Regions from separate parts of the Micromonospora sp. NPDC005553 genome, predicted to be linked through region 1. Evidence: predicted binding sites of a transcription regulator. Region 1 holds the regulator's gene; the other holds the start of a gene.
What was found. Region 1 encodes HspR, which represses chaperone genes until heat shock. Its sites were predicted from a motif close to TTGAGTNNNNNNNACTCAA; they were not measured.

Region 1 (15,334 bases):
TCCAGCTCCTCCTTCGCCGTGGAGAGCTTGGTGATGTGGCTCTTCTCCGTCTGCCAGCGCTCGGAGAGCACTGTGAGCTGCTCGCGCTTGTCGGCCAACTCCTTGCGGAGCCGCTCCAACCGCTCGGCCGAGGCGGCGTCCGGCTCCTTGGCCAGGGCCATCTCCTCGATCTCCAGCCGGCGGACCGCCCGCTCGATCTCGTCCACCTCGACCGGACGCGAGTCGATCTCCATCCGGAGCCGGGACGCGGACTCGTCGACCAGGTCGATCGCCTTGTCCGGCAGGAACCGGTCGGTGATGTAACGGTCGGACAGCGTCGCGGCGGCCACCAGCGCTGCGTCGGTGATCCGTACGCCGTGGTGCACCTCGTAGCGCTCCTTGAGCCCACGCAGGATGCCGATGGTGTCTTCGATGGTCGGCTCACCGACCAGCACCGGCTGGAAACGGCGCTCCAGAGCCGGGTCCTTCTCGATGTGCTCGCGGTACTCGTCCAGCGTGGTGGCACCCACCATCCGCAGCTCACCACGGGCCAGCATCGGCTTGAGCATGTTGCCGGCGTCCATCGAGCCCTCGCCCTTGCCGGCGCCGACGACGGTGTGCAGCTCGTCGAGGAACGTGATGACCTGCCCGTTGGAGTTCTTGATCTCCTCCAGGACGGACTTCAGCCGCTCCTCGAACTGGCCGCGGTACTGCGCGCCGGCGACCATCGCGCCGAGGTCCAGCGAGATCAGCTTCTTGTCGCGGAGTGACTCGGGCACGTCGCCGGTGACGATCCGCTGGGCCAGGCCTTCGACGATCGCGGTCTTGCCGACGCCGGGCTCGCCGATCAGCACCGGGTTGTTCTTGGTACGCCGGGACAGCACCTGGATGACCCGACGGATCTCGGAGTCCCGGCCGATGACCGGGTCGATCTTGCCGTCGCGGGCGCTGGCGGTGAGGTCGACGCCGTACTTGGTCAGGGCCTGGTAGGTCTGCTCCGGGTCGGCGGTGGTGACCCGACGGTCCCCACCGCGCACGGTCGGGAAAGCGGCGACCAGGGCCTCCTCGGTGGCACCGACGGTCTTCAGCGCGCCGGACACCGCCCCGCCCACCCGGGCCAGGCCGGCGAGCAGGTGTTCGGTGGACGTGTACTCGTCGCCCAGCGGCCGGGCGATCTGCTCGGCGGCGCCGATGGCGTTGACGAACTCCCGAGCCAACGTCGGCTCGGCGATGCTGGAGCCGCGGGCGGCCGGCAGGTTGTCGACAGCGCGCTGGGCGGCCTGGCGCAGCTCGGTCGGGTCGGCCCCGACGGCGCGCAGCAGACCGGTGGCGGTCGAGCCGTCGGTGTCCAGGAGTGACAGGAGCAGGTGCCAGGGCTCCACCGTGGCGTGGCCACGCTGGTTGGCCAGTGCCACAGCGCCCGTGATGGTTTCGCGGCTCTTGGTGGTGAGTCTTTCGGTGTTCATGGGCTCCCCCGGATCGGCGTTGTCCACTGGGTTGGACACAACCAGAGTTGAGCGTATTCCGCTCAACCTTAGCGCGTGACGCCCATCACTCCCGGCGTCGCCACCGCCAGTCGAACTCCCCGGCCGCCGGGGCCGGGCCGGGCAGCGGGCCCTCGTCCGGCACCGACGACAGGCCTGCCACCAGGACCGCGAGCTGGCGACGGCGCAGCTGGCGGGTCCGCTCCGGATCGGGTACGCGGACCGCGGCGCACGCCTCCAACAACAACCCCAGATCGTGGACGACCGCGTCGGGGCGCAGCCGCCCGCTCGCGTGGGCCCGGTCGACCAGCGCGGCGGCCAACTCACCGGCGCGCACCGCGTCCCGACCCATCTCCTCGGTCGGGGTGAAGGTGCCGGCCAGATGGACGGTGAGCGAGTGCACGTCGGCGTCGACCACCCGGGCCAGGAAACCGGTGAACGCGGCCCAGTCGTCCGGCTCGGCGAGGGCGGCCTCGGCCTCCGCGACGTACCGGCGCAGCCCGTCGTGGCAGAGCTGGCGCAACAGGTCCTCCTTGCCCGCGTACCGCCGGTAGAGGGCGCTGATGCCGACGCCCGCGCGCTCCGCGACGGCGGCGATCGGGGCCTTCGGGTCGTCGAGGAAGACGGCGCGGGCGGCTTCGAGGATGACCTCGTCGTTGCGGGCGGCCTGGGCGCGGCGACCGCCGAGGGTCTTGCCAGACGTCGTTGACATGCGTTCAGACTAGCAGTGGAACGGATCGTTCCGCTCTGCTATCGTGATCGCAGAACGAAACATTCCGTTCCGAAGGAGTTCTGCCATGAGCGACACCGCGATCCGCCCGTTCCGCGTCGAGATCCCGCAGACCGCCCTCGACGACCTGGCCGTCCGGCTGGACCGCACCCTCTGGCCCGCCGACCTGCCCGGCGCGGGCGACTCGTACGGGCTGAGCAACGACCGGGTGCGGGCCCTCGTCGACAGGTGGCGGGGCGGGTTCGACTGGCGCGCCGTCGAGGACCGCCTGAACGCCCACCCGCAGTTCGTCACCGAGATCGACGGCGAGCGGATCCACTTCCTGCACGTCCGGTCGTCCCGGCCGGACGCCACGGCGCTGGTGCTCACCCACGGCTGGCCCGGCTCGGTGCTGGAGTACCTCGACGTGATCGCCCCGCTCACCGAGCCGACCGACCCGGACGCGCCGGCCTTCCACGTGGTCGTCCCGTCAATGCCCGGCTTCGGCTTCTCCGGCCCGACCCGCAGCGCCGGCTGGAACCGGTTCCGCATCGCCCGCGCCTGGGCCGAGCTGATGGACCGACTGGGGTACGACAGCTACGGCGCGGTCGGCAACGATGCCGGTTCGATGATCGCGCCGGAGCTGGGCCGGATCGATCCGGAGCGGGTGCTCGGCGTACACGTCACCCAGCTCTTCTCGTTCCCCTCGGGCGACCCGGCCGAGTTCGCCGGGCTCTCCGAGGCGGACCAGGCCGCGCTCGGGCACCTCCAGTGGTTCTACGAGAACAAGTTCTCCTTCAACCAGGTGCACAGTCAGCAGCCGCAAACCCTGGCGTTCGCGCTCTCCGACTCGCCGGTGGGGCTGCTCGCCTGGAACGCTCAGCTCTTCGACGAGAGCCTGGACGCCGACTTCATCCTGGCCAACGTGGCGCTCTACTGGTTCACCGGCACTGCCGCCTCGGCGATCCGGCTCTACTGGGAGGACGCACACGCCGGCGAGCCGCCGACCGAGCCGACCACCGCTCCGACGGCGCTGGCCATGTTCCCCGGCGACTTCCAGTCCATCCGCCGCTTCGCCGAGCGGGACCACGCGAACATCGTCCGGTGGACGGCGTACGACACCGACATCGACGGCCGGGGCGACGTCGGCGGCCACTACGCGGCCCACCAGGCGACCGAGGTGCTGGTCGCCGACATCCGCGAATTCTTCGCCAGCCTCCGCTGACCGCCAGCGCTTGATCGACTCGGCTTTCCGGAAGTCGGGGTGTCCGGACCACCAGGACACCGCGACATCATGAAAGCCGAGTCGATCACGGCCGATGAGCTGCGCAGGGCCTGGTCTGACCACCGGTGGCCGTCCAAGATCTGCGGATTGTTCATCAAGCGGTAGCCTTGGCTGGTGCGAGTACGTGTCGAGCAGACCGCCCTACCCGGGATCGGGGTACGTCACGATCTGGTGACGGAGTCCGGACGTCGCCTGGGCGTCGTCTCCCATCGCAATGGCCGCCGTGATCTCGTTCTCTACGATCCCGACGATCCCGATGCCTGCCAGGCGGACATTCCGCTCACCGACGACGAGGCTGAGGCTCTGGCCGACATCCTCGGCGCGTCGCTGATGCTCGGTCAGCTCTCCGGGCTCCGCGAGCAGGCCGCCGGTCTGCTCACCGAGCAGATCGCCATCACGGCCGGCTCTCCGTACGTCAACCGGAAGCTCGGCGACACCAAGGCGCGTACCCGCACCAGCGCCTCCATCGTGGCGGTGCTGCGCGAAGGCGAAGTGATCGTCTCGCCACTCCCCTCCTTCCGCTTCGCAGCCGGCGACGTGGTGGTCGTCGTCGGGACCCGCAGAGGTCTCGACGGTGTGTCCGCCATCCTCGCCGACAGTGACCCGGACGGCTGAGGCGGATGCACGATTTCACCACGCTGCTCATCGAAGTCGGTGCGCTGCTGTTGCTGCTTGGCCTCCTCGGCCGGCTGAGCCGGCGCTTCGGCCTCTCGCCCATTCCCCTCTACCTGCTCGCCGGGCTCGCGTTCGGGCACGGCGGGCTACTTCCGCTCGCCGCCAGCGAGGAGTTCTTCGCGGTCGGCGCCGAGATCGGCGTCATCCTCCTGCTGGTGATGCTCGGCCTGGAGTACTCGGCCAACGAACTGGTCGGCAACCTCCGCTCGGCAGCCCCGGCCGGGCTGATCGACGGCGTGTTCAACGCCCTGCCCGGCGCGGCCTTCGCCCTGCTGCTCGGCTGGGACTGGGTCGCCGCCCTGGTGCTCGGCGGCATCACCTGGGTCTCCTCCTCCGGGGTGATCGCCAAGGTCCTCGCCGACCTGGGCCGGCTCGGTAACCGGGAAACCCCGGTGATCCTCTCGGTGCTGGTCATCGAGGACCTGGCGATGGCGCTCTACCTGCCACTCGTCACCGCCGTACTGGCCGGCACCGGCCTGCTCGGCGGCGGGATCGCGCTCACCGTCGCGGTGGGCACCGTGCTGATCGTGCTGGTGGTCGCCATCCGGTACGGCCACCTGATCTCGTCCGCGCTGTCGGCGAAGGACCCCGAGGCGCTGCTGCTCGGCGTACTCGGTCTGACGTTGCTGATCGCTGGCATCGCCGCGTCGCTCCAGGTGTCGGCGGCGGTCGGCGCGTTCCTCGTCGGCATCGCGCTCTCCGGCCCGGTGGCGCACCACGCCACCGAGTTGCTCTCGCCCCTGCGGGACCTGTTCGCCGCGGTGTTCTTCGTCTTCTTCGGCCTGACCACCAACCCGCAGGACATTCCGCCGGTGCTGCTGCCGGCGCTCGCGCTGGCCGTGATCACCATGGCGACGAAGACGGCCACCGGTTACCTCGCTGCCCGTCGGGTCGGCATCGCCGAACCCGGTCGATGGCGGACCGGCCTGGCACTCGTACCCCGAGGTGAGTTCTCCATCGTCATCGCCGGTCTCGCGGTGGCCGCCGGGAGCGTCGAGCCGCGGTTGGCAGCGCTGGCCGCGACGTACGTCCTGATCACCGTGGTGACCGGGCCGATCCTGGCCCGGCTGCCGGACTTCCCGTGGTTCAAGCGGTGGCTGCGCAACCGCGCGGCGGCGCAGCGGCGGGGGCCGGCCCCGGTCATCGACTCACCGCACTGAGGTCCACCTGAACGCCGCAGCCGCATGGGTCGCACCCTCGCGGAGGTAGAAGCGGTGCGCCTCGGTCCGGGCGAGGCCGGACTCCAGGAACACGTAGTCGGCACCGTGTTCGTGCGCCCATGCCCTGGCCACCGTCAGGAGGCTGGAGCCGACACCCCGGGAGCGCCACCCGGGGTGCACAGCGAGGTCCTCGATCGAAGCCCGACGGCCGAAGCGCACCGAGAGGATGTCCACGTAGACGCTGGCCACACCGACCAGCTGACCTTCACCCGATCGCGCCGCGAAGAGTGCGACGTCTTCGTGGGCGAGCAATTGCGCGGTCCGCTCGACGGCACGATCCCGGTCCCAATCCCCGGGACGGCCACCGGGAGGGGCGAAAAGCCACTCCAGCCCCGTGACGAACTCGGCCTCGGCGCCTCGCTCTAACTGTCGTACGTGGATGGTCATGGGGACATCATCGGCTGCGTCATCGATGCAACCGACCCGCCCATGCCAACGGTTGCGGAATTGCTCCTCGCGGGTACTACCGCAGCACCCGACGGCGGGTTACCGTTTCGCCCCAGCAGCCAGGGTCCGCAGGCAGCGTTGCCAAACGCGGGCGAGAGCGGAAGGTCAGCCGGTGAGCGTGCAGGAGTCGACGTTCCACGGCTTTGCCAACCCCGTCGATCCGACTCCGGCGGAGTTGCGAGCTTGGGCGTACAAGCCCGATTCAGTGCCGTTGGCGTCGATGCCACCGGACTGGGACCTGCTGGTCTCCGGCGACCGGCTGGTGTTGACACTCTTCGAGTTAGCGATGGATTCAACCTGCCCGGCCCGGCGGTTCGCGCTGCACTGCCTCTACATCTACGCGGCCGACGGCATCCGGACGAACTTCCGCGCCCATCCCAAGCGCCGCTTCCGCAAGCTCGTCGAACAGGCCGAGCGTGACGGCGACGAGCTGATGAAGGTCTGGGCGCACAACGGCCGGGTGCTGTTGGCTCGACCGGACCTCTTCGTATATCGAGACTGGTGCGAGGGCGGCCTGGTCCGCGAGAACCGCCGCCTCGGCTGAACTGCCGGCTTCGCTCCGTTCCTCTCGCCGATCTTGCACTTTCTGTTCCGACCTATTGCGCGAAGCTAGACATTCCGTCATCCCAAACTGCAAGATCGCGGAATTGCGCGCGGGGTGCGGGGTGCGGGGCGCGGTGCGTGGCGTGCTTACGGGCCGGGACCCCCCGTGGGTCCCGGCCCGTACGTTGGTTACCGGTCAGTCCTGCTTGCGTTCCGTTTCGGCTTGGCCCCGCTCGCCGGTGTGGTCGCCGTTTTCGGCGAACCGGCCCCCGATGACCCGGTCCCGGTAGGTCCCCTCGGTCACCTTGTCGAACTTCTTGCGGACGGTTTCGGCCAGGTTCTCCAACCGGTCCTCGGTCTGCTGGGCCACCTTCTTCGCCTGTTCCGCCATCGCTCCCCCTCGCCATGCCGGTAGGTCCAGATTAAGCCGATTGGACCCTTATCGACAGGCTAACCGAAGCGGCCCGGACCGCGCCGGGAATCCGGCGCGGTCCGGGCCGAGAAGAAAGATCCGGGTGAGCGGCAGCTCAGCGATCGGGCGTACGGCGGGGGCGCCACACCACCAGGGCGGTGGACGTGCGGTTCGTCGGCACCAGATCCCGGCCCGGGAAGCGGGCCAGCGACTCCAGCTCCGCCACCCGGCGGTACGCGGCGTCCAGCTCCGCCTCCAGCCGGGCCACCCGCTGCTGCGCCTGCTCCAGCAGCCGCTCCAGCCCGATGATCCGCTTGACGCCGGCCAGGTTGATCCCGTCGTCCTGACTGAGCCGCTGCACCTCGCGCAACAGCACGACGTCGCGGACGCTGTAGCGACGCCCGCCACCAGCGGCTCGGCCGGGCTGCACGAGCCCCAGTCGGTCGTACTGGCGCAGGGTCTGCGGATGCATCCCCGCCATCCGAGCCGCCACCGAGATCATCAACACCTTGGCCTCGTAGGCAGGGTCGCCCGAACCGAGGAACTCGCCCGACATCCCGCTCACCTCCGCGTCCGTTCCACCGGACTAACTGACTCGACGCACCCGCGCGTCGAGATGTTCCCGGGCCGCCGGCGGGGTCTGCTCGGCGAACGACTCCAGCGCCGTGCGCGCCTCGTCGGACAACCGGGCCGGCACCACCACGTCCAGCGTGACCAGCAGGTCACCGGCCTGCCCGTCGCGGCGGACCACACCCTTGCCCCGGGCCCGCAGCACCCGACCGCTCGGCGTCCCCGGCGGCACCCGCAGGGTCACCGCCCCGTCGAGCGTGGGCACCCGCAGGTCCGTGCCGAGCACGGCCTCCGCGAACGTGACCGGCACGGTCAGCGTCAGGTCGTCCCCGGTACGCCCGAACAGCTCGTCCGGCCGAACCTTGACCTGCACGAAGAGGTCACCAGCCGGGCCACCGCGCTCGCCCGGCTCACCGCGCCCGGCCAGCCGGATGCGTTGACCGTCGGCCACACCGGCGGGGAAGCGCACGTTCATGGTGCGGGTCTTTGTGACACCGCCGCTGCCGTGGCACTCCGGGCACTTCTCCTCGACCACCGTGCCGACGCCCTGGCAGTTGCGGCACGGCTCGGAGAAGCTGAACGACCCCTGGTCGCGGGTGGTCACGCCGGCACCATGACAGACCGGGCAGGTACGCGGCTGGGTGCCGGGTTTCGCCCCGTTGCCGTGGCAGGTGTCGCAGACTCCCGGCGCGCGCAACGTCAGGGGCAGCGTCACCCCGCGCACGGCGTCGCCGAAGTCCAGCGCCACCTCGGTCTCCACGTTCCGACCACGGGCCGGACCGCGTGGCGCGGCCTGCCCACCGGCCTGACCTCCGCTGAAGATCGAGCTGAACAGGTCCTGGAAGCCGGCGCCACCGAAGCGACGATCGGCGCCGCCTCCGCCGCCACCGAACATGTCGGAGACGTCGAACGGCATGCCGCCCGGCTGACCCCCACCCCTGGCGTTGCGCCGGAACGCGCCCGAGCCGAAGAGGGAACGCATCTCGTCGTACTCGCGACGGCGGCCGCTGTCCGACAGCACGTTGTACGCCTCGGACGCGGCCTTGAATCGATCCTCGGCCTTCGGGTCGCCCGGGTTGTGGTCCGGGTGCGACTCCCGGGCCACCTTGCGGTACGCCTTCTTGATGTCATCCGCGGAGGCGGCCTTGTCCACGCCGAGCACGGCGTAGAAGTCCTTCTCGATCCAGTCCTTCGAACTCACCGGTCCACCTCCTTCCGACCCTGGTGGCCCGGCCGTCCCACCCACCGCTGGGCGGTGGGTGGGACGGCCTGCTCACTGTCTGGCACTATTCCGGATCCGCGACCGCTACCAGCGCGGGGCGCAGCAGCCGCTCACCGAGCTGGTAGCCGCGTCGCATGACCTGTACGCAGGTCGGCTCGCTGACGTCGGCCGACGTCTGGTGCGCGACCGCCTCGTGCCGGGTCGGATCGAACGGGTCGCCCTGCTCGCCGAAGGCGTTCAGGCCGAACTTGCCCAGCGCGGTGGTGAGCTGTTCCGCCACCGTGCCGAACGGCCCGACCAGGTCGCCGTGTTCCCGGGCCCGGTCCAGGTCGTCCAGGATCGGCAGCAGCGCGGCCAGCACCGAGCCGGTCGCCTGCTCCTGCACGAGGCTGCGGTCCCGGTCGACCCGCTTGCGGTAGTTGGCGTACTCCGCCGACACCCGCTGGAGATCCCTGGTCCGCTCGTCCAGCTCGGCCCGTAGTGCCTCCAGCTCGGCGCCGAGCGAGGTGCCCGCACGGCCACCGTCCACCGGCTGCGCCGGGGCGTCCACCACCGCCGGACCGGACGGCTCCGGCCCGTCGGTGGAGTTGACCTCGACCTCGATCTCATCGACCACGACCTCGGCGTCCTCGACCAGACCCTCGGCCGGCACACCGGTCTCCGCGTCCGCGGCGGTCCCCTCCGGCTCGGCGGTGTCGACGAGCTTACGGTTGTTGCGGATGACGACCCGCTCCCCGTCGCCGGTCGGCTCCGTGGTCGCGGAGCCACCCGGCGTCGACCCGGTGTCGCCCGGGTCGGCGGCTCGTGGCTTCTGCGTCATGCGGCTACCTCATCCCCTTCGCGGTGGAAACGTGTCGGAGGCCGACGGTCACTTCTTGCCGTCCTCGTCCACGATTTCCGCGTCGACCACGTCGTCGGCGCCGCCGGCCTGCGGGCCGGTCGCGCCGGTCGCGCCGGTCGCACCCGGGCCGGGCTCGCCACCCGGCTGCTGACCCTGCTCGGCCTGAGACGAGTAGAGCAGCGAACCGGCCTGCTGGGAGACCTGAGCCAGCTTCTCGTGCGCCGACTTGATCTTCTCGATGTCCTGACCGCCGAGGGCGCCACGCAGCTCGCCGAGCGCCTCGTTGAGCTGCTCGCGGTTCTCAGCGGGCAGCTTGTCGCCGCTCTCGGCGAGGAACTTCTCGGTCTGCCACTGGAGCGCCTCGGCCACGTTGCGGGTCTCGGCGTCGTCGCGGCGACGCTTGTCCTCCTCCGCGTGCTCCTCGGCGTCCCGGCGCATCCGCTCGATGTCGTCCTTCGGCAGCGAGGAGCCACCGGTGATCGTCATCTTCTGTTCCTTGCCGGTGCCCAGGTCCTTGGCGTGCACGTTGACGATGCCGTTGGCGTCGATGTCGAACGCGACCTCGATCTGCGGCACGCCGCGCGGCGCCGGCGGAAGGCCGGTCAGCTCGAAGGTGCCGAGCTTCTTGTTGTACGCCGCGATCTCCCGCTCACCCTGGAACACCTGGATCAGCACCGACGGCTGGTTGTCGTCGGCCGTGGTGAAGACCTCGGAACGCTTGGTCGGGATGGTGGTGTTGCGCTCGATCAGCTTGGTGAAGATGCCGCCCTTGGTCTCGATGCCCAGGCTCAGCGGGGTCACGTCGAGCAGCAGGACGTCCTTGACCTCACCCTTGAGCACGCCGGCCTGGAGGGCGGCGCCGACGGCGACCACCTCGTCCGGGTTGACGCCCTTGTTGGGGTCACGGCCGGTGAGCTGCTTGACCAGGTCGGTCACGGCGGGCATCCGGGTCGAACCACCGACCAGGATGACGTGCTCGACGTCGGAGATCTTGATCCCGGCGTCCTTCACGGCCTGCTCGAACGGGCCCTTGCAGCGGTCCAGCAGGTCCTGCGTCATCCGCTGGAACTCGGCACGGCTCAGCGTCACGTCGAGGTGCAGCGGGCCGGCCGCGCCGGCGGTGATGTACGGCAGGTTGATGTTGGTGGTGGTGGCGGCGGACAGCTCGATCTTTGCCTTCTCGGCTGCCTCGCGGAGCCGCTGGAGGGCCATCTTGTCCTGCGAGAGGTCGATGCCGTGCTCACCACGGAACGTCTTGACCAGGTGGTCGATGATCCGCTGGTCCCAGTCGTCGCCACCGAGCTGGTTGTCACCGCTCGTCGACTTGACCTCGACGACGCCCTCGGCCAGCTCCAGCAGCGACACGTCGAAGGTGCCGCCTCCGAGGTCGAAGACCAGGACGGTCTGCTCCTTGGAGCCCTTGTCCAGCCCGTACGCAAGGGCGGCGGCCGTCGGCTCGTTGACGATCCGCAGCACGTTGAAGCCGGCGATCTCACCGGCCTCCTTCGTCGCCTGGCGCTGGCTGTCGTTGAAGTAGGCCGGAACGGTGATCACCGCGTCGGTGATCTGCTCGCCCAGGTACGCCTCGGCGTCCCGCTTGAGCTTCATCAGCGTCCGGGCCGAGATCTCCTGCGGGGTGTACTTCTTGCCGTCGATGTCGACGGACCAGTTCGTGCCGACCTCGCGCTTGACGGACCTGATCGTCCGGTCCGGGTTGGTCACCGCTTGGCGCTTGGCGACCTCACCGACGAGCACCTCGCCGTTACGGGCGAACGCGACGATCGAAGGAGTCGTCCGCGAACCCTCAGCGTTGGCGATGACGGTGGGCTCACCGCCCTCGAGAACGCTGACGCAGGAGTTCGTCGTGCCGAGGTCGATACCGACCGCACGTGCCATCTTCGCTTCCTCGCTTCATAAGGTTGTGCAGGTGACGGGCATCGCCCGTGGGCTGCTGGCGAGCACCGCCCGCAGCGGGCCCCACCACAAGTTGAGTGAACTTGACTCAATAGTGCCACGCGTTGGCCAATCGTCAAGGTGACTTGAGTCAACCCGACGCAACCCAGCCGTTATTACCGTCCGGTTGTCTTCCCTTGCATCGGTCGGGCACGCTTTAGCGGTGACGACGCACGGCGATCCCGCCACCCGTTCCGGTGCGCCCGCCGTCGCAGCCCGCACCGACCCGCCGGCCGCCGCGGAGGAGCTCCCCGCCACCACCGGGGACGACAGCCTCCCCGGCGCACTGTCGGGCCTCCGGGAGGCGATCGGCGCGACCCGTTATCCCCTCGCGCTGCCCTCCGCCGGCCCCGCCCGGCACACCGCCACCGCACTCACCGACCAACTCGACGACTACCTCCTGCCCCGGCTCGCCCGGCTGGACGCCCCACTGCTCGTGGTGGTCGGCGGCTCCACCGGCGCGGGCAAGTCGACCCTGGTCAACAGCCTGGTCAAGGCCCGGGTCAGCGCCGCCGGCGTGCTCCGGCCGACCACCCGCTCCCCGGTGCTGGTCTGCAACCCGTCCGACGCGGCCTGGTTTCGGCAGGGAGAGCTCCTGCCCGGTCTGACCCGCACCACCGAGCCGAGCGACGATCCGCGCGCCCTGCACCTCGTCACCGCCCCGGCCCTGCCCGCCGGGCTGGCCTTCCTCGACGCGCCCGACATCGACTCGGTCGTCGACGCCAACCGGGCACTCGCCACCCAACTGCTGGCCGCCGCCGACCTGTGGCTCTTCGTCACCACCGCCGCCCGGTACGCGGACGCGGTGCCCTGGGAGCTGCTGCGCAGCGCCCGGGCGCGCGGCGCCGTGATCGCCATGGTGCTGGACCGGGTGCCCGCCGAGGCCACCGACGAGATCGCCGCGCACCTGACCGAGATGCTCGCCGAGCAGGATCTCGGCCGGGCGCCGCTGTTCGTGCTGCCCGAAACCTGGGTCGACGGTCAGGGGCTGCTGCCCGAGGGAGTCACCGCCCCCCTTGCCGACTGGTTCGCCCGGTTGGCCGCCGACGCGGACGCGCGGGCGGCGGTGGTCCGCCAGACCCTCGACGGGGCGCTGGCCGCGCTCCACCCCGCCGTGGAGGATCTGGCCGACGCCGCCGACGAGCAGCTCGCCGCCGCCGACGGGCTGGACGAACGGGTCCGCGCCGCGTACCGGGGCGCCGAGCGCACCGTCGAGCAGGGGCTCCAGGACGGCCGGCTGCTCCGGGGTGAGGTGCTCGCCCGCTGGCAGGAGTTCGTCGGCACCGGCGAGCTGTTCCGCACGCTGGAGGCACGGATCGGCCGCCTCCGGGACCGGGTCGTGGCCGCCGTCACCGGTCGGCCGGCGCCCGCCGTCGAGCTGCGCAACGCCATCGAGTCCCAACTGGTGACGCTGCTGCGCGGGGTGGCCTCGGAGGCTGCCGAGTCCGCGTACACCGGGTGGAAGGCACAGCCGGCCGGCACCGGGCTGCTCGACCCGGCGCTCGCCCACCCGAGCGACGACCTACCCGAACGCGCCGAGCGCATGGTCCGGGACTGGCAGCGCGGCGTGCTGGAACTGGTCCGGGTCGAGGGCGGTGACAAGCGGTTCGTGGCCCGCACCGCCGCGTACGCGGTGAACGCCACCGGGCTGGCCGTGATGATCGCCGTCTTCGCCTCCACCGCGTTCATCCCGACCGGGCTGGAACTGGCCACCGGTGCCGGCACCACTGTCGCGGCGCAGGCAGTCCTCCAGGCGATCTTCGGCGACCAGGCGGTGCGTACCCTCGCCGCGAAGGCCCGCACCGACCTGCTGGCCCGGGTGCGGACGCTGCTCGACGCGGAGGCCGACCGCTTCCTGAGCCGCACCGCCGATGCCCGCCCCGCCGCGGACGCCGGCGACGGGCTGCGCCGGGCCGCCGGCCGGGTCGAGCTGGCCCGGCACCGCAGCGGCCTGTCCGCCGCCGACGAGGAGGGCTCCCGGTGAGCAACATCGCCGGCCGGGTACGCGAGGTGTTCCGCGGGGACCAGCGGGTCGACGCCGACGCCTTGATCGCCCGCCTGGACGCGGTACGCCGGTTCCTGACCGCCGTGGACGGTCTGCTGCCGGACGCCGACCTGGTGCCCGCGCACACCCTTGTCGAGCGGGCCGGCACCCGGCTCGCGCTGTCCCGGGACCACACGGTGGTCGCCCTTGCCGGTGCCACGGGCAGCGGCAAGTCAAGCCTCTTCAACGCGTTGGCCCAACTGGAACTCTCGCCGGTCGGGGTGCGCCGGCCGACCACCGGCGTCACCCACGCCTGCGTGTGGGGGCCGCTGGAGGGCGCCAACCATCTGCTCGACTGGATCGGCGTGCTGCCCCGACACCGCTTCGTCCGGGAGAGCGCCCTGGACGCGGACGACGAGACGGCCCTGCACGGGCTGATCCTGCTCGACCTGCCCGACTTCGACTCGGTGCAGCGATCGCACCGGCTCGAGGTGGACCGACTCCTGGGCCTGGTCGACCAGGTGGTCTGGGTGGTCGACCCACAGAAGTACGCCGACCGGGTCATCCACGACAGCTACCTGCGCGAGTTCCACAGGCACCGGGAAGTCACCCTGGTCGTGCTCAACCAGGCCGACCGGCTGCCCCCGGCCGAGGTGCCCCGGGTCCTGGACGACCTGCGTCGGCTGCTCGACACGGACGGGCTGACCGGGGTGCCCCTGCTTGCCACCACCGCCATCGATCCGGCCGGAATGGTCGGGCTGCGCAACGCGCTGGAGCGCACGGTCGCCGAGCGGCAGGCCGCGTTGCGCCGGCTCGCGGGTGACGTGGACACGGTCGTCGCCGGCCTGGACGAGCTGGTCGGTTCGGCCCGGCCGGCGGGCGGGCCGGACGACACCTCCGTCAACGGGCTGAACCGGGCTCTGGCCGGGGCCGCCGGGGTGCCGGCGGTGACCGAGGCCGTGGAGCGGGCGTACCGGCACCGGGCCGGCGCGGCCACCGGTTGGCCCGTGGTCCGGGGCTGGCGGCGGTTGCGGCCCGACCCGCTGCGTCGGCTGCACCTGCCCGGCCCGACCGGTGACCAGGCCGACCCGGCGGAGAGCCTGGTGGCGGCCACCTCGGTACCGGACCCGACGGCCGCCCAGCGTTCGGCGCTCGGCCTCGCCATCCGCGCGGTGGCCGACCGGGCCGCCGCCGACCTGCCCGCGGCCTGGCCCGGCGCGGTGACCTCCGCCGCCCGGTCCCGCCTCGGCGACCTGCCGGACGCCCTGGATCGCACGATCGCCGGCACCGACCTCGGCCTCGACCGTCGCCCACTGTGGTGGCGGCTCGTCGGCGGTGTGCAGTGGTTGGTCACCCTCGCCGCCGTGGTCGGGCTGGGCTGGCTGGTGCTCGGCTACGCGCTGCGGGCGCTCGGCCTGCCCGCGCTGGACAACCCGATGGTCGGCCAGGTGCCGCTGCCGACCGTCCTGCTGCTCGGCGGCCTGCTGGCCGGGCTGCTGGTGGCGGCGCTGACCCGGCCGGTGGTGCGCCTGGCCGCCCGGCGCGCCCGGGCCCGCGCCGACCAGCGGCTGACGGCGCGGGTCGCCCAGGTGGGCGACGAGTACGTACTGACACCCGTACGGACCGTGCTCGGCTCGTACGCCCAGGCACGCGACGCGCTGCGGGACGCCGCACGCCGCTGACGTTCCGCACGGCTCGCTACCGCTCTGCGTACGCCCCGGGCGGCGTAGGGTCGGAGCATGGCCACGCCTCAGACCCCCTACGACGCGGTGCTGCACGCCGCACGCGACGTGACCAAGCTGGAGTCCGCCCTCGACGCCGAGATGCTCGGCAGCGCCCTGCTGGGCAGTGTCTACGCGATCGCGGAGACCGACCGCGACGCCGCCGTACGGGAGTTCGTCACCGGCTTCCTCGCCGCCACCGCCCGCCGCAGGGTCGCGGCGGCGACCACCATCCGGCAGGTCTTCGCCACCCTCGTTCCGACCGCCGTGGGTGCCGATCGGGTGCGCC
Region 2 (15,334 bases), on a different contig from region 1:
GGATGCCGCCGGGCGGTGGCATGTGCAGGTCGACCAGGGCCAGGTCGGGGCGGCACCTGCTGACCAGGGCCGCCGCCGCGGCGGCTTCGCCGGTCGAGGCGGCCACCTCGACGCGGCCGTCGGTGGTGATCGGGAGCAGCAACTCCAGGCCGCGGACGAAAAGGGGGTGATCGTCCACGACGACGAGTCGCAAGGTGGAGGCTCCCGGCATGTCTGCGCCGTTCCCCAGCGGGTACCGATCATGCGGGTTCGCACCGAACGAGAGGACTCGGGTGGATGCGCGTACGGCACGGTTTGCGGGACCTGCTGCGAGGGTTGCGCCCCATTGCGCCGACACCGGGCGAGAAACGACCGACGGCGGCCGATTCGGAGCTGCTGCTGCGGGTGCTGTGCCACGAGTTCCGGACTCCGGTCAGCACCCTGACCTCGCTGACCCGCGCGTTGGCCGACGAGCGTCGGGAGCTGACCGGGGACGACCGGCGGGCACTCACTGCGCTGGCCCGCGACCAGGCCGCCCACCTGCAGAGCCTGCTGCGAGACGCGACCGCCGGGACCGGTGTGCTGACGCCGACTCCGCAGCCGGAGCCGGCCGTCGCGCTGGCGGGCATCCTGCGGGAGGCCGCGGCGCTGGTGCCGCTCGCCCGTCGGCGGGCGCGCGCCACCCGGGAGGCGGCCTCCTGCCCGGTGCCGGCCGGACGAACCCGACAGGTACTGGTCAACCTGGTGCAGAACGCGTTGCGGCACGGGCCGCCGGACGGGCAGGTCGGGCTCTACGCCACGGTGCGCGGCCCCAGCCTGAGCATCCTGGTCACCGACGAGGGTCGGGTCGACGACGCGCTGCTGGTCGCGCTGCGGCGTCCGGCACCGGCCGTCGGGATGTCCGGTCTGGGCCTGTGGATCGCGCGGCAGCTCGTCGCGACGGACGGGGGAGCGTTGCGGGCGCACCGGCTACGGTCGCGTGGAGTGGCGTTGGAGGTGCTGCTGCCGATGGCCCGCCCGGTGCGCTGACCCGGCCGGGACACCGGTTGGCCCGCTCGGGTCATCGGGGCGGGAACGGCCTCGCTACCTGTTTCCGGTACTGAGGAGGTTGGATGTTCAGCCACGTCAAGGATCTGCAGTTCGAAGCCAAGCCGGACGGCCCGGATGCGGCGTTCGCCCGCCGGTTGCAGGAGGTGCTGGGCGGCAAGTGGGGCGAGATGACGGTCGCCAACCAGTACCTCTTCCAGGGTTGGAACTGCCGACTGCCCGGCAAGTACAAGGACCTGCTGCTCGACGTCGGCACGGAGGAGATGGGCCACGTCGAAATGATCGTCACGATGATCACCCGGCTGTTGGACAACGCGCCGCTGTCACTGACCGAGGGGATCGCGGAGGATCCCGGAGGTGCCGCGACCTACGCCGGTGAGAATCCGGCGCACTTCATCCACGGCGGAGGTGGCGCCCTGCCCACCGACTCCAACGGGGTGCCCTGGAACGGCGCGTTCATCACCGCCAGCGGCAACCTGTTGGCCGATTTCCAGCTCAACGTCACCGCCGAGGCGCAGGGTCGGCTCCAGGTCGCCCGGTTGTTCCACATGACCGACGATCCGGGCGTCAAGCAGATGCTGCGCTTTCTGCTGGCCCGCGACACTATGCACCAGAACATGTGGCTGGCGGCCATCGAGCAGCTCAAGGAGGACGGCCTGGAGGAGATGCCGGTGCCGGAGGCGTTTCCTGACTCGGGCGAGTTCACCGAGGAGTACGGCTACACCTACCTGGGATTCTCCTCGGGCACCGACGCCGCCCAGGGGCGCTGGGCGTCCGGGCCCTCGCCGGACGGCAAGGGCGAGTTCCGGTACGACGACAACCCGCGGGCGAACGCGCCGGAACCGGTGCTGCCCCCGGGTGACCCTCGTCTGTACGGCACCAACCCGGGGGTGGCCGGCTCGGTGGTGAACACTGTGAAGAGCAAGCTCACCTGAGGTGCCCGTCGGGTCGCCCACCGGTCCCGGGCGACTCGACGGACCGGGCACGAAAGTGGCCTGGGTCACAGGTCGGAACAAGGGGCACGCTTTGTTACTTGAGTGAGACACGCTCAACTAACGCGAGGTGTTCGATGGCAACTCTTCCGGTACTGCCCCTGACCGACGCCGTGCTGCTGCCCGGCATGGTCATCCCGGTGACCCTCGACCCCACCACCCAGGCCGCGATCGACGCGGCGCGGGCGACCGGCGACCGCAAGCTGCTGGCCGTGCCGCGCATCGACGGCGAGTACGGCCCGGTGGGCGTGGTCGCCACCATCGAGAAGGTCGGCCGCCTGCCCGAAGGCGAGCCCGCCGCCGTCATCCGTGGCCTGTCCCGGGCCCGGATCGGCTCCGGCGTGCCCGGCCCCGGCGCCGCCCTCTGGGTCGAGGCGACCGAACTCGACGAACCCGCCCACGCCGGTCGGGCCCGCGAACTCGCCCGTGAGTACCGCGCCCTGGTGACCTCCGTGCTCCAGCAGCGGGGCGCCTGGCAGGTCATCGACGCGGTGGAGCGGATGACCGACCTCTCCGAGCTGGCCGACTCGGCCGGTTACGCGCCCTGGCTGACGCTGGAGCAGAAGACCGAGCTGCTCGCCGCGCCGGACGTCACCGCCCGGCTGGAGCTGCTGGTCGGCTGGGTGAAGGACTACCTGGCCGAGCAGGAGGTCACCGAGCAGATCAACAGTGACGTCCGCGAGGGGCTGGAGAAGTCTCAGCGCGAGTTCCTGCTGCGCCAGCAGCTCGCCGCGATCCGCAAGGAGCTGGGCGAGGACGAGCCGGACGGCTCCGCCGACTACCGGTCCCGCGTCGAGTCCGCCGAGCTGCCGGAGAAGGTCCGCGAGGCGGCCATGCGCGAGGTCGGCAAGCTGGAGCGGGCCAGCGACGCCTCCCCGGAGGCAGGCTGGATCCGTACCTGGCTGGACACCGTGCTCGAGATGCCCTGGGGCACGCGTACCGACGACAACACCGACCTGACCGCGGCCCGCGCGGTGCTCGACGCCGACCACGCCGGCCTGGCCGACGTCAAGGACCGCATCCTGGAGTACCTGGCCGTGCGCAACCGGCGCGCCGAGCGCAACCTCGGTGTGGTGGGCGGTCGCGGCTCCGGCGCGGTGCTCGCCCTCGCCGGCCCCCCCGGAGTCGGTAAGACCAGCCTCGGCGAGTCCGTGGCGCGGGCGCTCGGGCGCAACTTCGTCCGGGTCTCGCTCGGCGGCGTCCGCGACGAGGCGGAGATCCGCGGGCACCGGCGTACCTACGTGGGGGCGCTGCCCGGTCGGATCGTCCGCGCGCTGCGCGAGGCTGGTTCGATGAACCCCGTCGTGCTCCTCGACGAGGTGGACAAGCTGGCCGCCGGCTACGCCGGTGACCCGGCCGCCGCCCTGCTGGAGGTGCTCGACCCGGCCCAGAACCACACCTTCCGGGACCACTACCTGGAGGTCGACCTCGACCTGTCCGACGTGCTCTTCCTGGCCACCGCCAACGTGGTGGAGTCCATCCCCGGCCCCCTGCTGGACCGGATGGAGCTGGTCACCCTGGACGGGTACACCGAGGACGAGAAGGTCTCCATCGCCCGTGACCACCTGCTGCCCCGGCAGCGGGAGCGGGCCGGGCTGACCGCCGACGAGGTGGAGATCGCCGACGAGGCGTTGGCGCTGATCGCGGGGGAGTACACCCGAGAGGCCGGGGTCCGGCAGCTCGAACGTGGCCTCGCCAAGATCCTGCGCAAGGTGGCGGTGACGCTGGCGACCGACCCGTCGCCGGTACGCGTCGACACCGACAACCTCACCCGCTACCTGGGGCGGCCGAAGTTCACCCCGGAGTCGGCCGAGCGCACCGCGGTGCCCGGCGTGGCAACCGGCCTCGCCGTCACCGGCGCCGGCGGGGACGTGCTCTTCATCGAGGCGACCAGCATGGAGGGCGAGCCGGGGCTGACCCTGACCGGCCAGCTCGGTGACGTGATGAAGGAGTCGGCGCAGATCGCGCTCTCCTACCTGCGCTCCAACGGGCGGCGGTTCGGCATCGACCCGAACGCTCTCGCGGGACGCCGGATCCACGTCCACTTCCCGGCGGGCGCGGTGCCCAAGGACGGTCCGAGCGCCGGCATCACCATGGTCACGGCCCTGGCGTCGCTGGTTACCGGCCGCCCGGTCCGTCCCGAGTTCGGGATGACCGGTGAGGTGACGCTCTCCGGTCGGGTGCTTCCGATCGGTGGGGTGAAGCAGAAGCTGCTCGCCGCGCACCGGGCCGGTCTCACCGAGGTGATCATCCCGGCGCGCAACGAGCCCGACCTGGACGACCTGCCGACCGAGGTGCGCGAGGCGCTGACCGTGCACACCCTGGCCGACGTGGCCGACGTGCTCGCCCTGGCGCTGCGCCCGGCCGACGTGAAGACGCTTGACGGGCCGGCGCTCTTCGCGGTCTGACGCTCCGACGATCCGGGCCCCCGCCGTCTTGCGACGGCGGGGGCCCTTTCGGTACGCGGGGAGGTCTACTGTCTCGTCTGCACCGTCAACCACCTCTCCGCCGCGAGGCGGCCCCTGGAGGAACCCCCCGTGAACGTGGTGCTCTGGATCATTCAGTTTCTGCTCGCCGCTGTCTTCGCCGGCGCCGGGCTGGCCAAGCTGAGCCAGCCCAAGGAGAAGTTGCGCGACGTGATGCGGTGGGTGGACCCCGTCCCACCGTCGCAGGTCAAGTCGCTCGGCGCGGTCGAGCTGCTGGCCGCCGTCGGGCTCGTGCTGCCCGCTGCCACCGGCATCGCCACAGTGCTCACCCCGCTCGCCGCCGTCGGGCTGGTCATCGTCATGATCGGCGGCCTCCTGGTGCACCTGCGCGCCGGCAAGCAGGAGACCACCCAGCAGGGGCGTCGAACCGAGATCCAGGGCGCGGTCACCTGCGCGGTGCTGCTCGTCCTCGCGGCCGTGGTGGCCTGGGGCCGTTTCGGCCCGTACGCCCTCTGATCCGCGTCGGCGAGCACGCGACAATGCACAGTAGAGTCTGCCCGCCGCTCGAGGTGGCACTCAACGGGGGAGAGGCATGGAACCGATCGTGAGCGCACCTGGTGCGGTGCCGCCGGCAGCGCCACAACGGTCAGATCCACCGAGCCGACGGTTGGGACGGCGGGTGCTCTTCGCCGGGGGCGCGGGCGCCGCGGTGGCGACCACGGTGGCCACCCTCGCCGGTGCCGAACAGGCGGGATCGCCGCCCGTCACGACCGTGCGGGAGGCCCCGCTCAGCCTCCGGGACCCCCGGGTCGGTTGCCGGCTCGACGGCAGTGACGAGTCGGACAAGGTCACCACGGCGCTGAACCTGCTGCCGGCCGGTGGCGGGGAGATCTTCCAACCGGTGGGCGCGCTCGGTCTCGGATCGGAGGTCCGCTTTCCGACGAGTGTGACCTGGACCGGCGAGAACATCGGCGCCGCGATCATCCAGCCGGCCCCGGGCTACACCGGTCGTCTGGTCTCGAGCGGTAAGTACAACCAGATCTCCAACGTGCACTTCTACGGCATGCGGACCTCCAACGTGCTGTTGACCGTCCGCGGCCCCCGGTCGACCTTCCACCACCTGCACCTCGGCAACTCGGGCAGCCACGCGATCGAGTTCCTCGGCAAGGACGCGGACACCAGCGCCCACGCCAACAAGATCACCGATATCAACATCGAGGACTGCCTCGGCGTCGGCATCCTGGTGAACAAGGTCGCGTACGACAACGAGTTCCTCAACGTCTGGGTCGGTGAGTGCCAGACCGGGATACGGCTGCTGGACAGCGCCTGCTTCTTCGACAACCTGCATGTCTGGGGTTGCCGGGGCAACGGAGTGGAACTGCGCGAACCCGCCCACCGGAACATCTTCCAGAACGTCTACCTGGAGTCGAACGGCACGAGTGGCACCGGCAGCGGCGCCGACCTGCGGCAGGTCTGGGGGACCCAGTTCATCGGCGGCCGGTTGTGGCGCAACGCCACCAACGGCATCGAGGTCTCCTCATCCGGACGTACCCGGATCATGGGGCTCGACATCCACGACAACGGCGCGAACGGGATTCTCGGCCGCGACGCCGACCTGTGCCAGGTGATCGGCAACCAGTTCTACGACGACGCGACGCCCCGCCGCCAGGACCGACCGATCATGACGGTCGGCACCAGCAACAACTGGATCGTCACCAACAACGTGATGCGGGCGTACGACCACCGCTCCGGTGGCGCGTCGCTGGCCGGGGCCAACAACGTCGTAAACGGCAACATCGGCTGACAGCGGCGGGGCGGCGGGTGCCCATGTTTCTCCCGCCGCCTCGCCGGGCCGGGTCGTCGGCGACCGTCGTACTCCGGCGGTCGCCGACCGCGTTCTCAGCGCTCGTCGCCGCCGCGGTCGCGGCGCACTGTGGCCTTGCGGCCCTTGATCGTGCTGGAGCGCAAGCCGGAGATGACCTCGTCGGCCACCCCCTGCGGCACCTCCACCAGTGAGAAGCGGTCGGCGATCTCGATCGAGCCGATGTCCCGGCCGCGGATGCCGGTCTCCCCGGTGATCGCGCCGACCAGATCCTGCGGGCGCACCCCGGCGCGTCGACCCAGGCCGACGAAGACCTGCACGGTGTTGCCGCCGCCGGAGCGGGGCCGGCCCCCGCCGCGCCGGTCGCCGCCCCGGCCGCCGGCCTCCGGTCGGCCCTCGCGCGACCCACGGACCGGAGCCTGCGGGATCTCCTCCTCGTCGTCGGAGCCCGGCGACGTCACCTCGTGGGCCAGCTTCACGGCGGCGAGGGCGACCTCCATCAGGTCGAACTCGTCGGTCAGCGTCTCCACGATCACCCGGAACGGGTCGAGGTCGTCCTCCAGCAGGCTCTCCCGCAGGGCCGCCTGGGTCAGCTCCAGCCGCCGGGTACGCATGTCGGCCACGGTGGGAATCTTGTCGATGGTGATCCGCTGGCCGGTCACCCGCTCGATGGTCTTGAGCATCCGGTGCTCACGTGGCTCGGCGAGGGTGATCGCCACGCCCTCGCGGCCAGCCCGACCCACCCGACCGATCCGGTGCACGTACGACTCCGGGGCGGACGGCACGTCGTAGTTGACCACGTGGGTCAACTGCTCGACGTCCAGCCCACGCGCCGCCACGTCGGTGGCCACCAGCAGGTCCGCGGTGCCCGCCCGCAGCCGGCCCATGACCCGGTCGCGCTGCTCCTGGCTCATGCCACCGTGCAGCGCCTCGGAGCGGTAGCCCCGGCCGTTCATCGTCTCGGTCAACCGGTCGACCTCTTCCCGGCTGCGGCAGAACACGATCGCCGCCGTCGGGGACTCCACGTCCAACACCCGACCCAGCGCGGCCGGCTTGTGCGCCCGGGTCACGATGTACGCGCTCTGCCGCACCCGGGGCGCCTCACCGGCGATCTGCTGCTCCCGGCCGATCTCGATCCGCACCGGTTCGCGCAGGTGCTGGCGGGCCATCCCGTCGATGCGCGACGGCATGGTGGCCGAGAAGAGCACCGTCTGACGCTGCGCCGGAGCGTGCTCCAGGATCGCCTCGATGTCCTCGGCGAAGCCCATGTCGAGCATCTCGTCGGCCTCGTCGAGCACCACCGTGGCCAAGCCACCGAGGCGCAGGGTGCCCCGGGCGATGTGGTCGAGGGCCCGCCCCGGGGTGGCCACCACCACGTCGACCCCCATGTCCAGGGCCCGCAGCTGCCGCCCGATCGGCTGCCCACCGTAGATCGGCAGCACCCGCGCGCCGAGGTCCTTGCCGTAGCGGTGGAACGCCTCGGAGACCTGCACCGCCAGCTCCCGGGTCGGCACCAGCACCAGCGCCACCGGGTCGCCGCCCTGGCGGTGCGCCGTCATGAGGTTCAGCAGCGGCAGCGCGAAGGCGGCCGTCTTGCCGGTGCCGGTGGCTGCCTGGCCGAGCAGGTCCCGACCCTCCAGCAGCGGTGGGATAGCCTCCCGCTGGATGGGGGTCGGCTCCTCGTACCCGAGGGCGGCGAGCGCGCCCAGCAGTTCGGGGCGCAGGCCGAGGTCGGTGAAGGCGCTCACCTCGTCGGTGCCGTCGAGGGTGGCGTCGATCGGTGCTTCGTGCTGTGCAGGTGCGGAACTCATGCGCCAAGCTTTTCATCACGCCGTCCGGGCCGTTGCGGCGACCGCCACAAGAGCTGTCTCAGGGCTCGTGCTGCGGCTGTTCCACGAACCCACCGGCGGCCTCGATCAGGCGTCGGTGGTCAGGATGGCCAGCACCATCACCGCGGCGAGGGCCACGTCGAGCACCACGCAGAACTCGGCGTAGCCGCGCGGCACCACCCGGCGGTTGCGGTGGTGCACGATGTCCCAGCCGGCGTGCGCCAACCATCCGAGCGCCACCAGCCAGGCGGCAGTCCGCCCACCGGCCAGCACCGCGACCAGCGTCAGGGCGACCCAGATGGCCAGACCGGCGAGTTGGGTGGCGAGCACGCCCCGTCCGCCCAGCGTGCGGCGGGCCGCGCCGATCAGCAGGTAGCCGCCGGGCAGCACCAGCATCGTCCACGGGCTGAGCACGGTCGGATCGACCCACATGTCCACCGTCAACAGCAGCGCCAGCCCGCTCGGCCAGTGGCGGGCGAGCGCCACCACGGCCGGATGCCGGCGGATCGGCACCGGCGCCTCGTGCCGATGACGCACCGCCACCAGAACCATGGCCGGCACCATCAGCAGGTGACCGCCGAGCATCAGGGCATCGGCATCCAGCAGGCCCGCCCACCACGGCACGAGCAGCAGCAGGAACGGCACGTACATCGCGGCGGCCATCTCGGCGACCCCACGCCAGTGGTGCGCCCGGTAGCGCATCCACACCGTCATTCCGACGGTCATGTTCGTGGCCATCACCAGTGCGGCGACGTCCGGCCGGGCCAGCGCATCGGAGACTCCCAGGGCGGCGCCGGGCAGCTCCCACAACGGCCCGAGCAGCAGCATCCCGGCGACCATCGCCAGCGCCATCTCGCCCAGGTGCCACAGCAGCCGCCGCGTGCTGCTGGTCGGGGCCGCGGTAGTCGGGGCGGCGGTGGTCGGCGTCGGGTCCGAGGGCGCCGGGTCGGCGGTGGGCAGGGGCGTGGGCGACGGTACGGCGGTGACGCTGTCCGCGTACATCCTGGTGTTTTCCATGTCTCGACCCTGCCGGTGTCCCCGGTGCGGCCGGCAGACCTCTTCGTCACGGAAAAACCGTGCGGACCGCACGGCCCGACCGTGACAGTTCGCATGGGTGGACCATGCGCCGGGCGGTCCTAGGATCGGTGCGTGGCGAGCGAGGCGGTGACTACCCGGGCGGACCGGCGGCTGCGTCGCGCCCGACGGGCGACGCTGGTGTCGCTGGCCACCGGCGTGTGGGCGAGCGTCCTGCTGCCGGCGGTCGGCCTGACCCGCGAGCCCGACCGGGGCCGGGTGACGCTCGGCGCGGTCGGCATCCTCGCCTTCGTGATCGCTCAGACCGTCGTCCTGTACGCGGCCGTGACGCCGTGGCTCGACCCGCGCTGGCGGCGTCGGGCCGAGCTGAGCCTGATCGGGGTGGCGGTGCTGACCGTTCCGCTGGTGGGCCCGGTGGCGGCCGGCAGGTGGCCGACCTGGGCCTGGCTCGGCGCGGCGCTGATCGGCATGACGCCGCTGCTGGTGCGGTGGCGGGCCGCGCTGGCGGTCGCGGTCGGCGTCCTGGCGGTGTCGGTAGCGGTGGCCTGGTGGACCGGCGGGTCCGTTGCGCGTCACCTCGCCGTGACCGGCGCAATCGGCGCGGCGGTCGCCGCCGTCAACGGGTTCCAGGTCTGGTTCTGGGACCTGCTCGTGGAGGCCCGGCAGGGCCAGGCCGCCCAGGCCCGGCTTGCCGCCGCCGAGGAACGGCTGCGCTTCGCCCGCGACGTGCACGACGTCCTGGGGCACCACCTCACGGTGATCGCGTTGAAGGCCGAACTCGCCGCCCGGCTCGCACCGGTCGACCCGGAACGGGCCGGGCGGGAGGCCGCAGAGGTGCAACGGTTGGCCGCCTCCGCGCTGGGCGAGGTACGCGAGACCGTGCACGGCTATCGGGCCGTCGACCTCGACGAACAGCTCGCCGCGGTGGTTGGGGTGCTGCGTTCCTGCGGGGTGCGGTGCACGGTTGCGCCACTGCCGGCGGACCTGCCGCAGCCCGCCGCCATCGAGCTGGCGGCGGTGCTGCGCGAGGCGAGCACCAACGTGCTGCGGCACAGCCGGGCCGACTGGTGCCGGATCCGCATCGATCGGGAGGATGACGTGGCCAGGATGACGGTGGCCAACGACGGCGCCGACGACCGCGGCCCGGACGCGCACAGCCACGGCCTGCGCGGGCTGGCCGACCGGCTCGCCGCCGCCGGGGGCGAGTTGCGGGTACGCCGGGAGGACGCGATCTTCACCCTCGAAGCCACAGTGCCGGCGCCGTCGTGATCCGCGTCCTGCTCGCCGACGACGAGGATCTGATCCGGGTCGCCGTCGCCGCGCTGCTCGCCCTGGAACCGGACATCGAGGTGGTGGCACACGCCGCCGACGGGAAGACAGCCGTCACCGCGGCGCTGGCGCACCGCCCGGACGTGGCAGTGGTGGACCTGGAGATGCCGGGCCTGGACGGCATCGCGGTAGCCGCCGAGCTGACCCGGGTCCGACCGGAGTGCGCGGTGGTCGTGCTGACCGGGCACGGTCGTCCCGGGCACCTGCGCCAGGCGCTGACCGCCGGCGCCCGTGGGTTCCTGCCCAAGGGCTCGCCGGGTGGGGCGCTCGCCGACGTGATCCGCCGGGTGCACGCCGGAGGGCGCTACGTCGACCCGACGCTGGCCGCCGACGCGTTGACCCTGCCCCCGTGCCCGCTGACCCCTCGGGAACTGGAGACGCTGCGGCTGGTGGAGGTCGGCGCCCCGGTCGCGGTGATCGCCCGTCGGGTGCACCTGTCCACTGGCACCGTGCGCAACCACCTCTCCGCCGCCGTGCAGAAGCTCGGCGCCGCCGACCGGGCCGAGGCCGTCCGCACCGCCCGGGACAACGGCTGGCTCTGACCGGCGACACCGGCGGCGTGCGCTGGCCTTCTGGTGGATCTGGTACAACACCAACCTGGCCACCGACAGCCTCGACTGCGAACGACCCACAGTGCAGATTCTGATCATCTGCGTGATGCTCGGCAGTCTGCTGATGTCCATCAACGTTCCGGACGCCTTCGGTGACCAGGGCTTCGTCTTCGTGGGCGCGTACCTCGGGATCCACCTCGGCCGGACCCTGGTCATGGCCCTCTACCTGCGCGGCACTCCGGCCTGGCGTCGGCCGGTACGGGGACTCGTCTGGTATTCGATGTCCGCGACGGTCTGGTTCGCCGGGGCGGCGGTCAGCGGCGGCGAAGCACGAGTCCTGCTGTGGGCATTCGCGCTGGCGATCGACTACTCGGCGCCGCTCCTGGGATGGCCGGTGCCGTGGCTCGGCCGGGCGCGGGCCAACGAGTGGCACCTCTCGGGCGAACACCTCAACGAGCGGTACCGGCGCCGGCAACGCAGTGGCGATCCTGGTCGGGCCGCTGACCTTCCTCATCGGGCAGATGATCTTCGAGATCTGGGTGTTCGGCCGCCTGACGCGGCACTGCCTCGCGGCCGTGGTGGCACGCCTGATCCTGAGCCCGGTCGCGGCGCGACTCCCGCCGCTGTCGGTGGGCTTGTTGGGCGCGGCCACCATCACCGTCGTCGCCATCTTCGACCTGACCCACCGTGCCCGGGTCGCGGGTGAGGTCAACCCGGTGTCGGCCGGGGACGCTCCCCGCCGTCACCCTGCCTTACGGGTGTGGCTCGGTTCCAATCTGTGGGGGTGGCGCGAACCGTCCGGCTAGCGTGGGCGCGTGCGTACGGTGGAACTGGTCTGCTCGCCCGGCCTGGAGGTTGCGGTCCGGGCGGTCTGGGGCCGCCTGGCCGCCGCCGGGCTACCCAGCCTGGCCCGCAACATCCACCCCACCAACCGGCCGCACCTCACTCTCGCCGCCGTCGACGAGTTCCCGCCGGGGGTCGAGCACCGCCTGGCCGAGCTGTTCGACGCCGCCCTGCCGGTGCCGGTGACGCTCGACCGGGTCGTCGTCCTGGACGGCAGCGCGCCACTGGTCTGGCTCGTCCGACCCACGCGGGCGCTGACCGCGCTGCACGCCGCCGTCTGGGAGGTTCTCGCCGATGCCGACGGACACCGCCCGTGGCACTCGCCCGACGCGTGGGTGCCGCACCTGAGCCTGGCCCTGCGGTTCCGCGACGCCGACCTGCGGTTGGCGCGTGCCGTGGCCGGTGGGCAGCGCCCGACGGGCGACTTCGACGCCGCCCGCAGTTACGACGGCACGGACCGCTCGGTGACCGCGCTGACCCGGCTCCGCTGAGGCAGCCGTCCGCTGAGGCCCCGACGTGCCGAAGTGGCATCGTGGCCGCTTTGAAGGAGGGGCAGCAGTCAGGCCGAGGCGGCCGTCGGAGCGTGTCGCCCCGACGGCCGCCGGCCCCATCCTGGTCAGTTGTCGCGCGGCTGCGGGATCTCCTGCCGGGTGAACGAGATGCCCGCCGCCGGGGCGGCCCGGGTGGCGAGCGACGCAGCCGACTCGTCGGTGTCGTAGAGCCGAACCGAGCCGTTGGCGGTCCGGCTCACGAAACCGAGTCGGATGCCGTTGGAGTTCTGGAAGACGAATGCCGTCGGGTCGGTCGGATAGGTCTCGTCCGGTACCGTCGCCGTGGCCCAGTCGCCCCAGGCGGTGGAGCCTGCGGCGGTCTGTCGGCTGTGCTGGATGGTGTCGTCGGTCGTCCGGGTGAACACCGAGACGCGGCCGGTGTTGGGGCTCAGGACGGCGGTCGGGGAGCCGACCGGCGTGATCCCGCTGGCTCCCACCGCGGTCCAGGTGCCGGGCCAGGTGCCGTCGATGTTCTGCAACTGGCTCTTGACCACTCCGTCCGTGTGGCGGGCGAACACCATCAGGCGACGGCCAGGCAGTGTCACCACGCTCGGCGTGTCCACGAAGCCCGTGCCACCCAGCCCCGTCCAGGCGGAGGTCAGCGCGCCACCCTTGTACGTGGCGGCCTGCAGGGTGCCGGCAGCGTTGGCCACCAGAAGTGTGGCGGTGCCGTCAGCGCCCGGCACGGCGACCGGCGTCCCGGTCAGGCCGGTGCCACCGAGCGGCGTCCACGGAAACAGATCGCCGGCCGTGCCGTCCTGCCGCCGGTGCCACAGAGCGCCCTCGGCGTCCAGGGCGAAGACCACGCGGGTGTCGTCGGAGAGCCGGACGGCGGTCGGCTCCGAGCGCATCGCCCCACCGAGGGCGAGCCACGGGTTCCAGTCCGGCATGGCCGGCGTCTTCTGGGTCAACGAACCCACGTTGCTGGTGGTCTCGTGGGCAACGATGGTGACCCGGTTCTGGGCGTCCGAGACCAGCGACGGCTTGCCCGTGTACGCCTCGGTGCCGGGCGCCGGTGACCACTGGATCGAATACAGCGAGTCCGGGTTCGCACGTCCGTGCCGCAGTTGACCGATGTTGTCGGTGTAGGCGATCTCCAGGCTGCCGAGCGCGGTGCCGGCGGGCGGGGCCTGCACGACCGCCAACGGGGCGTTCTGCCGTGCCGGGGTGGCGGGCAGCGCGGGGCTGGTGATCGCCCCCTGCCGGCAGGTGTTGGTGGTGGTGAAGACGTTCGGGAAGCCCCCCCAGCCGTTGCCGATCTGGTCCGCGGTCAGTGCCCAGGACAGGTTGTCCTCGCGGAAGCGGTACTGGAACAGATCACCGTCGGCCTGAATGCCGAAGAGCGTGTCTCCGCCGGCGGAGAAGAGCCCTTTGGTGAACCCCTGCCAGTCGCTCGAACCGACCTGACGGTCCCGCAGGAGCCACCGCTGACTCGCCGGGTCGAACCGGTGTCGGTAGAGCTTGCCGTCGGACGTGCGGCCGTAGAGGACTCCGGGGGCACCGGCGACGATCAGGTTGTACCGGTCCCAGCCGGAGTCGATGACGCGTGCGTCGATGGTCCATTTCCGCGTCGGCTCGTCGAACCGGTACCAGCGCAGTTTGCCCTGGGCGTCGACGGCGTAGAAGTCGCCGATCTGGTCCACAGTGATCTTGTTGCGGTAGGCGGCTGTCGCATAGTTCGTGAAGCTCGAACTGATGATCAGGTTCTGCTTGCCATCGATGGTCTCCCAGTTGCTGCCTGTCCATCGGTAGCGGTTCAGCCCGGTCGAGTTGATGCCGTAGACCCGGCCGTCCGGCCCGCCCAGCAGGCGGCCGAACGTCTGCCAGCCACTGGGGCCGATGGGGGTGGCGGCGGTGAACACGCCGCCGTCGCGGCCCGGGGTGCTGTACTGGCGGCGGGAGAGCGTGCCGGCCGTTGTCGAGTTGAAGAACGCCGCGGCCCCGGTGCAGCTGAAGGCGTCGGTGGCCGCCTGGGCGGGAGACGCCGGCAGCGGTGCCACGAGGCCGGCGGCGCCGATGAGCGCTGCGGCGGTCAACGCCAGCGACCGACGCCGGGAAGACGTCCGTGGTGTGGACTCTCTGGTTGACTGGGACACGTTTGTGTGATCCTCCCCCGAGAAGAATAAGAATGACCGTAGTGAATTGATAAGTCTGTGGTGATCGCCACATTCACAGACGCTCCACTGTGCGCGGTGAGTGATCCATCCGCCACGGTCGCGGCCCATCATGCACGACCGTGGGTCGCCTGCCAAGGCGGAAGCTCCGCCCGGTTCGTGGGCTCCGGAAACATCCACGATGGACATTCGGGGCGGGTCGGAGCAGGGAGTAAAGGGACTAAAGGCTCCAAATGGTCGGAGTCTTAACGGAAAGTAGTCTCCCCAGGTCGTAGCGCAAATGAGGAAGGTTGCCGCCACTGTGGCTTGACAGCCGATCGAGCGTGCTGCAACCTACAGCGGCATATCGATGAGTAGCAGCACACGGGGGTGTGAAGCTGTGACCGCTGACTTGGCGGCAATCTGCCGTGCCGAGGCGACACGAATATTGTTGGGCGCTCCGCTCCCGCGTGAATTCCGTCCACCCAAGTTGTCTCTTTCTCTTTTCTGACATTCTCGTCGACCGATGAGTCGACGTCGTAACGCCGTGCCCGTGAAGAGGTAGCGGCGATCGACACCCGGCTTCGTGGGGCCTTAGCAGGTCTCGCGGCCGGCACGTGCCTGTCTCCGCCTCTTAGCCCGTCCTCGATCCAGGGGTGACCATGTCCTTCAGCATTCGCCGTCTGCCCGACCCGCGCGGTCGGCTGACCGATCTGCGTGGTCGGCTACCCCGGCAACGTTCGATGTTCGGCTCCGGCACCACCCGGTCGGTCCTGGCCGCCGCTCTGGCCGGCGTGCTGATGCTCAACCTGGGCGGCAGCGGGGTGACGGCGCTGC

Region 2: the regulator HspR is predicted to act here: its motif matches at 2,060-2,078, upstream of lon (endopeptidase La).

Annotation. Positions count from the first base shown of each region.
Region 1 covers NZ_JBIAJD010000002.1:735,482-750,815, forward strand. The annotation lists gene clpB (ATP-dependent chaperone ClpB) at 1-1,445, opposite strand, end outside; gene ACFYPG_RS10775 (TetR/AcrR family transcriptional regulator) at 1,531-2,175, opposite strand; gene ACFYPG_RS10780 (epoxide hydrolase family protein) at 2,261-3,397, shown strand; gene ACFYPG_RS10785 (cation:proton antiporter regulatory subunit) at 3,572-4,072, shown strand; gene ACFYPG_RS10790 (cation:proton antiporter) at 4,078-5,292, shown strand; gene ACFYPG_RS10795 (GNAT family N-acetyltransferase) at 5,281-5,739, opposite strand; gene ACFYPG_RS10800 (hypothetical protein) at 5,912-6,343, shown strand; gene ACFYPG_RS10805 (hypothetical protein) at 6,539-6,733, opposite strand; gene ACFYPG_RS10810 (heat shock protein transcriptional repressor HspR) at 6,870-7,310, opposite strand; gene dnaJ (molecular chaperone DnaJ) at 7,341-8,525, opposite strand; gene grpE (nucleotide exchange factor GrpE) at 8,611-9,366, opposite strand; gene dnaK (molecular chaperone DnaK) at 9,415-11,283, opposite strand; gene ACFYPG_RS10830 (ABC transporter) at 11,504-13,324, shown strand; gene ACFYPG_RS10835 (GTPase) at 13,321-15,006, shown strand; gene ACFYPG_RS10840 (hypothetical protein) at 15,064-15,334, shown strand, end outside.
Region 2 covers NZ_JBIAJD010000010.1:57,697-73,030, reverse strand. The annotation lists gene ACFYPG_RS30715 (response regulator) at 1-178, opposite strand, end outside; gene ACFYPG_RS30710 (sensor histidine kinase) at 277-1,008, shown strand; gene ACFYPG_RS30705 (manganese catalase family protein) at 1,092-1,961, shown strand; gene lon (endopeptidase La) at 2,096-4,426, shown strand; gene ACFYPG_RS30695 (DoxX family protein) at 4,556-4,960, shown strand; gene ACFYPG_RS30690 (right-handed parallel beta-helix repeat-containing protein) at 5,049-6,248, shown strand; gene ACFYPG_RS30685 (DEAD/DEAH box helicase) at 6,344-8,077, opposite strand; gene ACFYPG_RS30680 (hypothetical protein) at 8,183-9,112, opposite strand; gene ACFYPG_RS30675 (histidine kinase) at 9,245-10,399, shown strand; gene ACFYPG_RS30670 (response regulator transcription factor) at 10,396-11,001, shown strand; partial or broken gene ACFYPG_RS30665 (low temperature requirement protein A) at 10,901-11,464, shown strand; gene ACFYPG_RS30660 (hypothetical protein) at 11,490-11,816, shown strand; gene ACFYPG_RS30655 (2'-5' RNA ligase family protein) at 11,826-12,344, shown strand; gene ACFYPG_RS30650 (tachylectin-related carbohydrate-binding protein) at 12,470-14,500, opposite strand; gene ACFYPG_RS30645 (LamG-like jellyroll fold domain-containing protein) at 15,160-15,334, shown strand, end outside.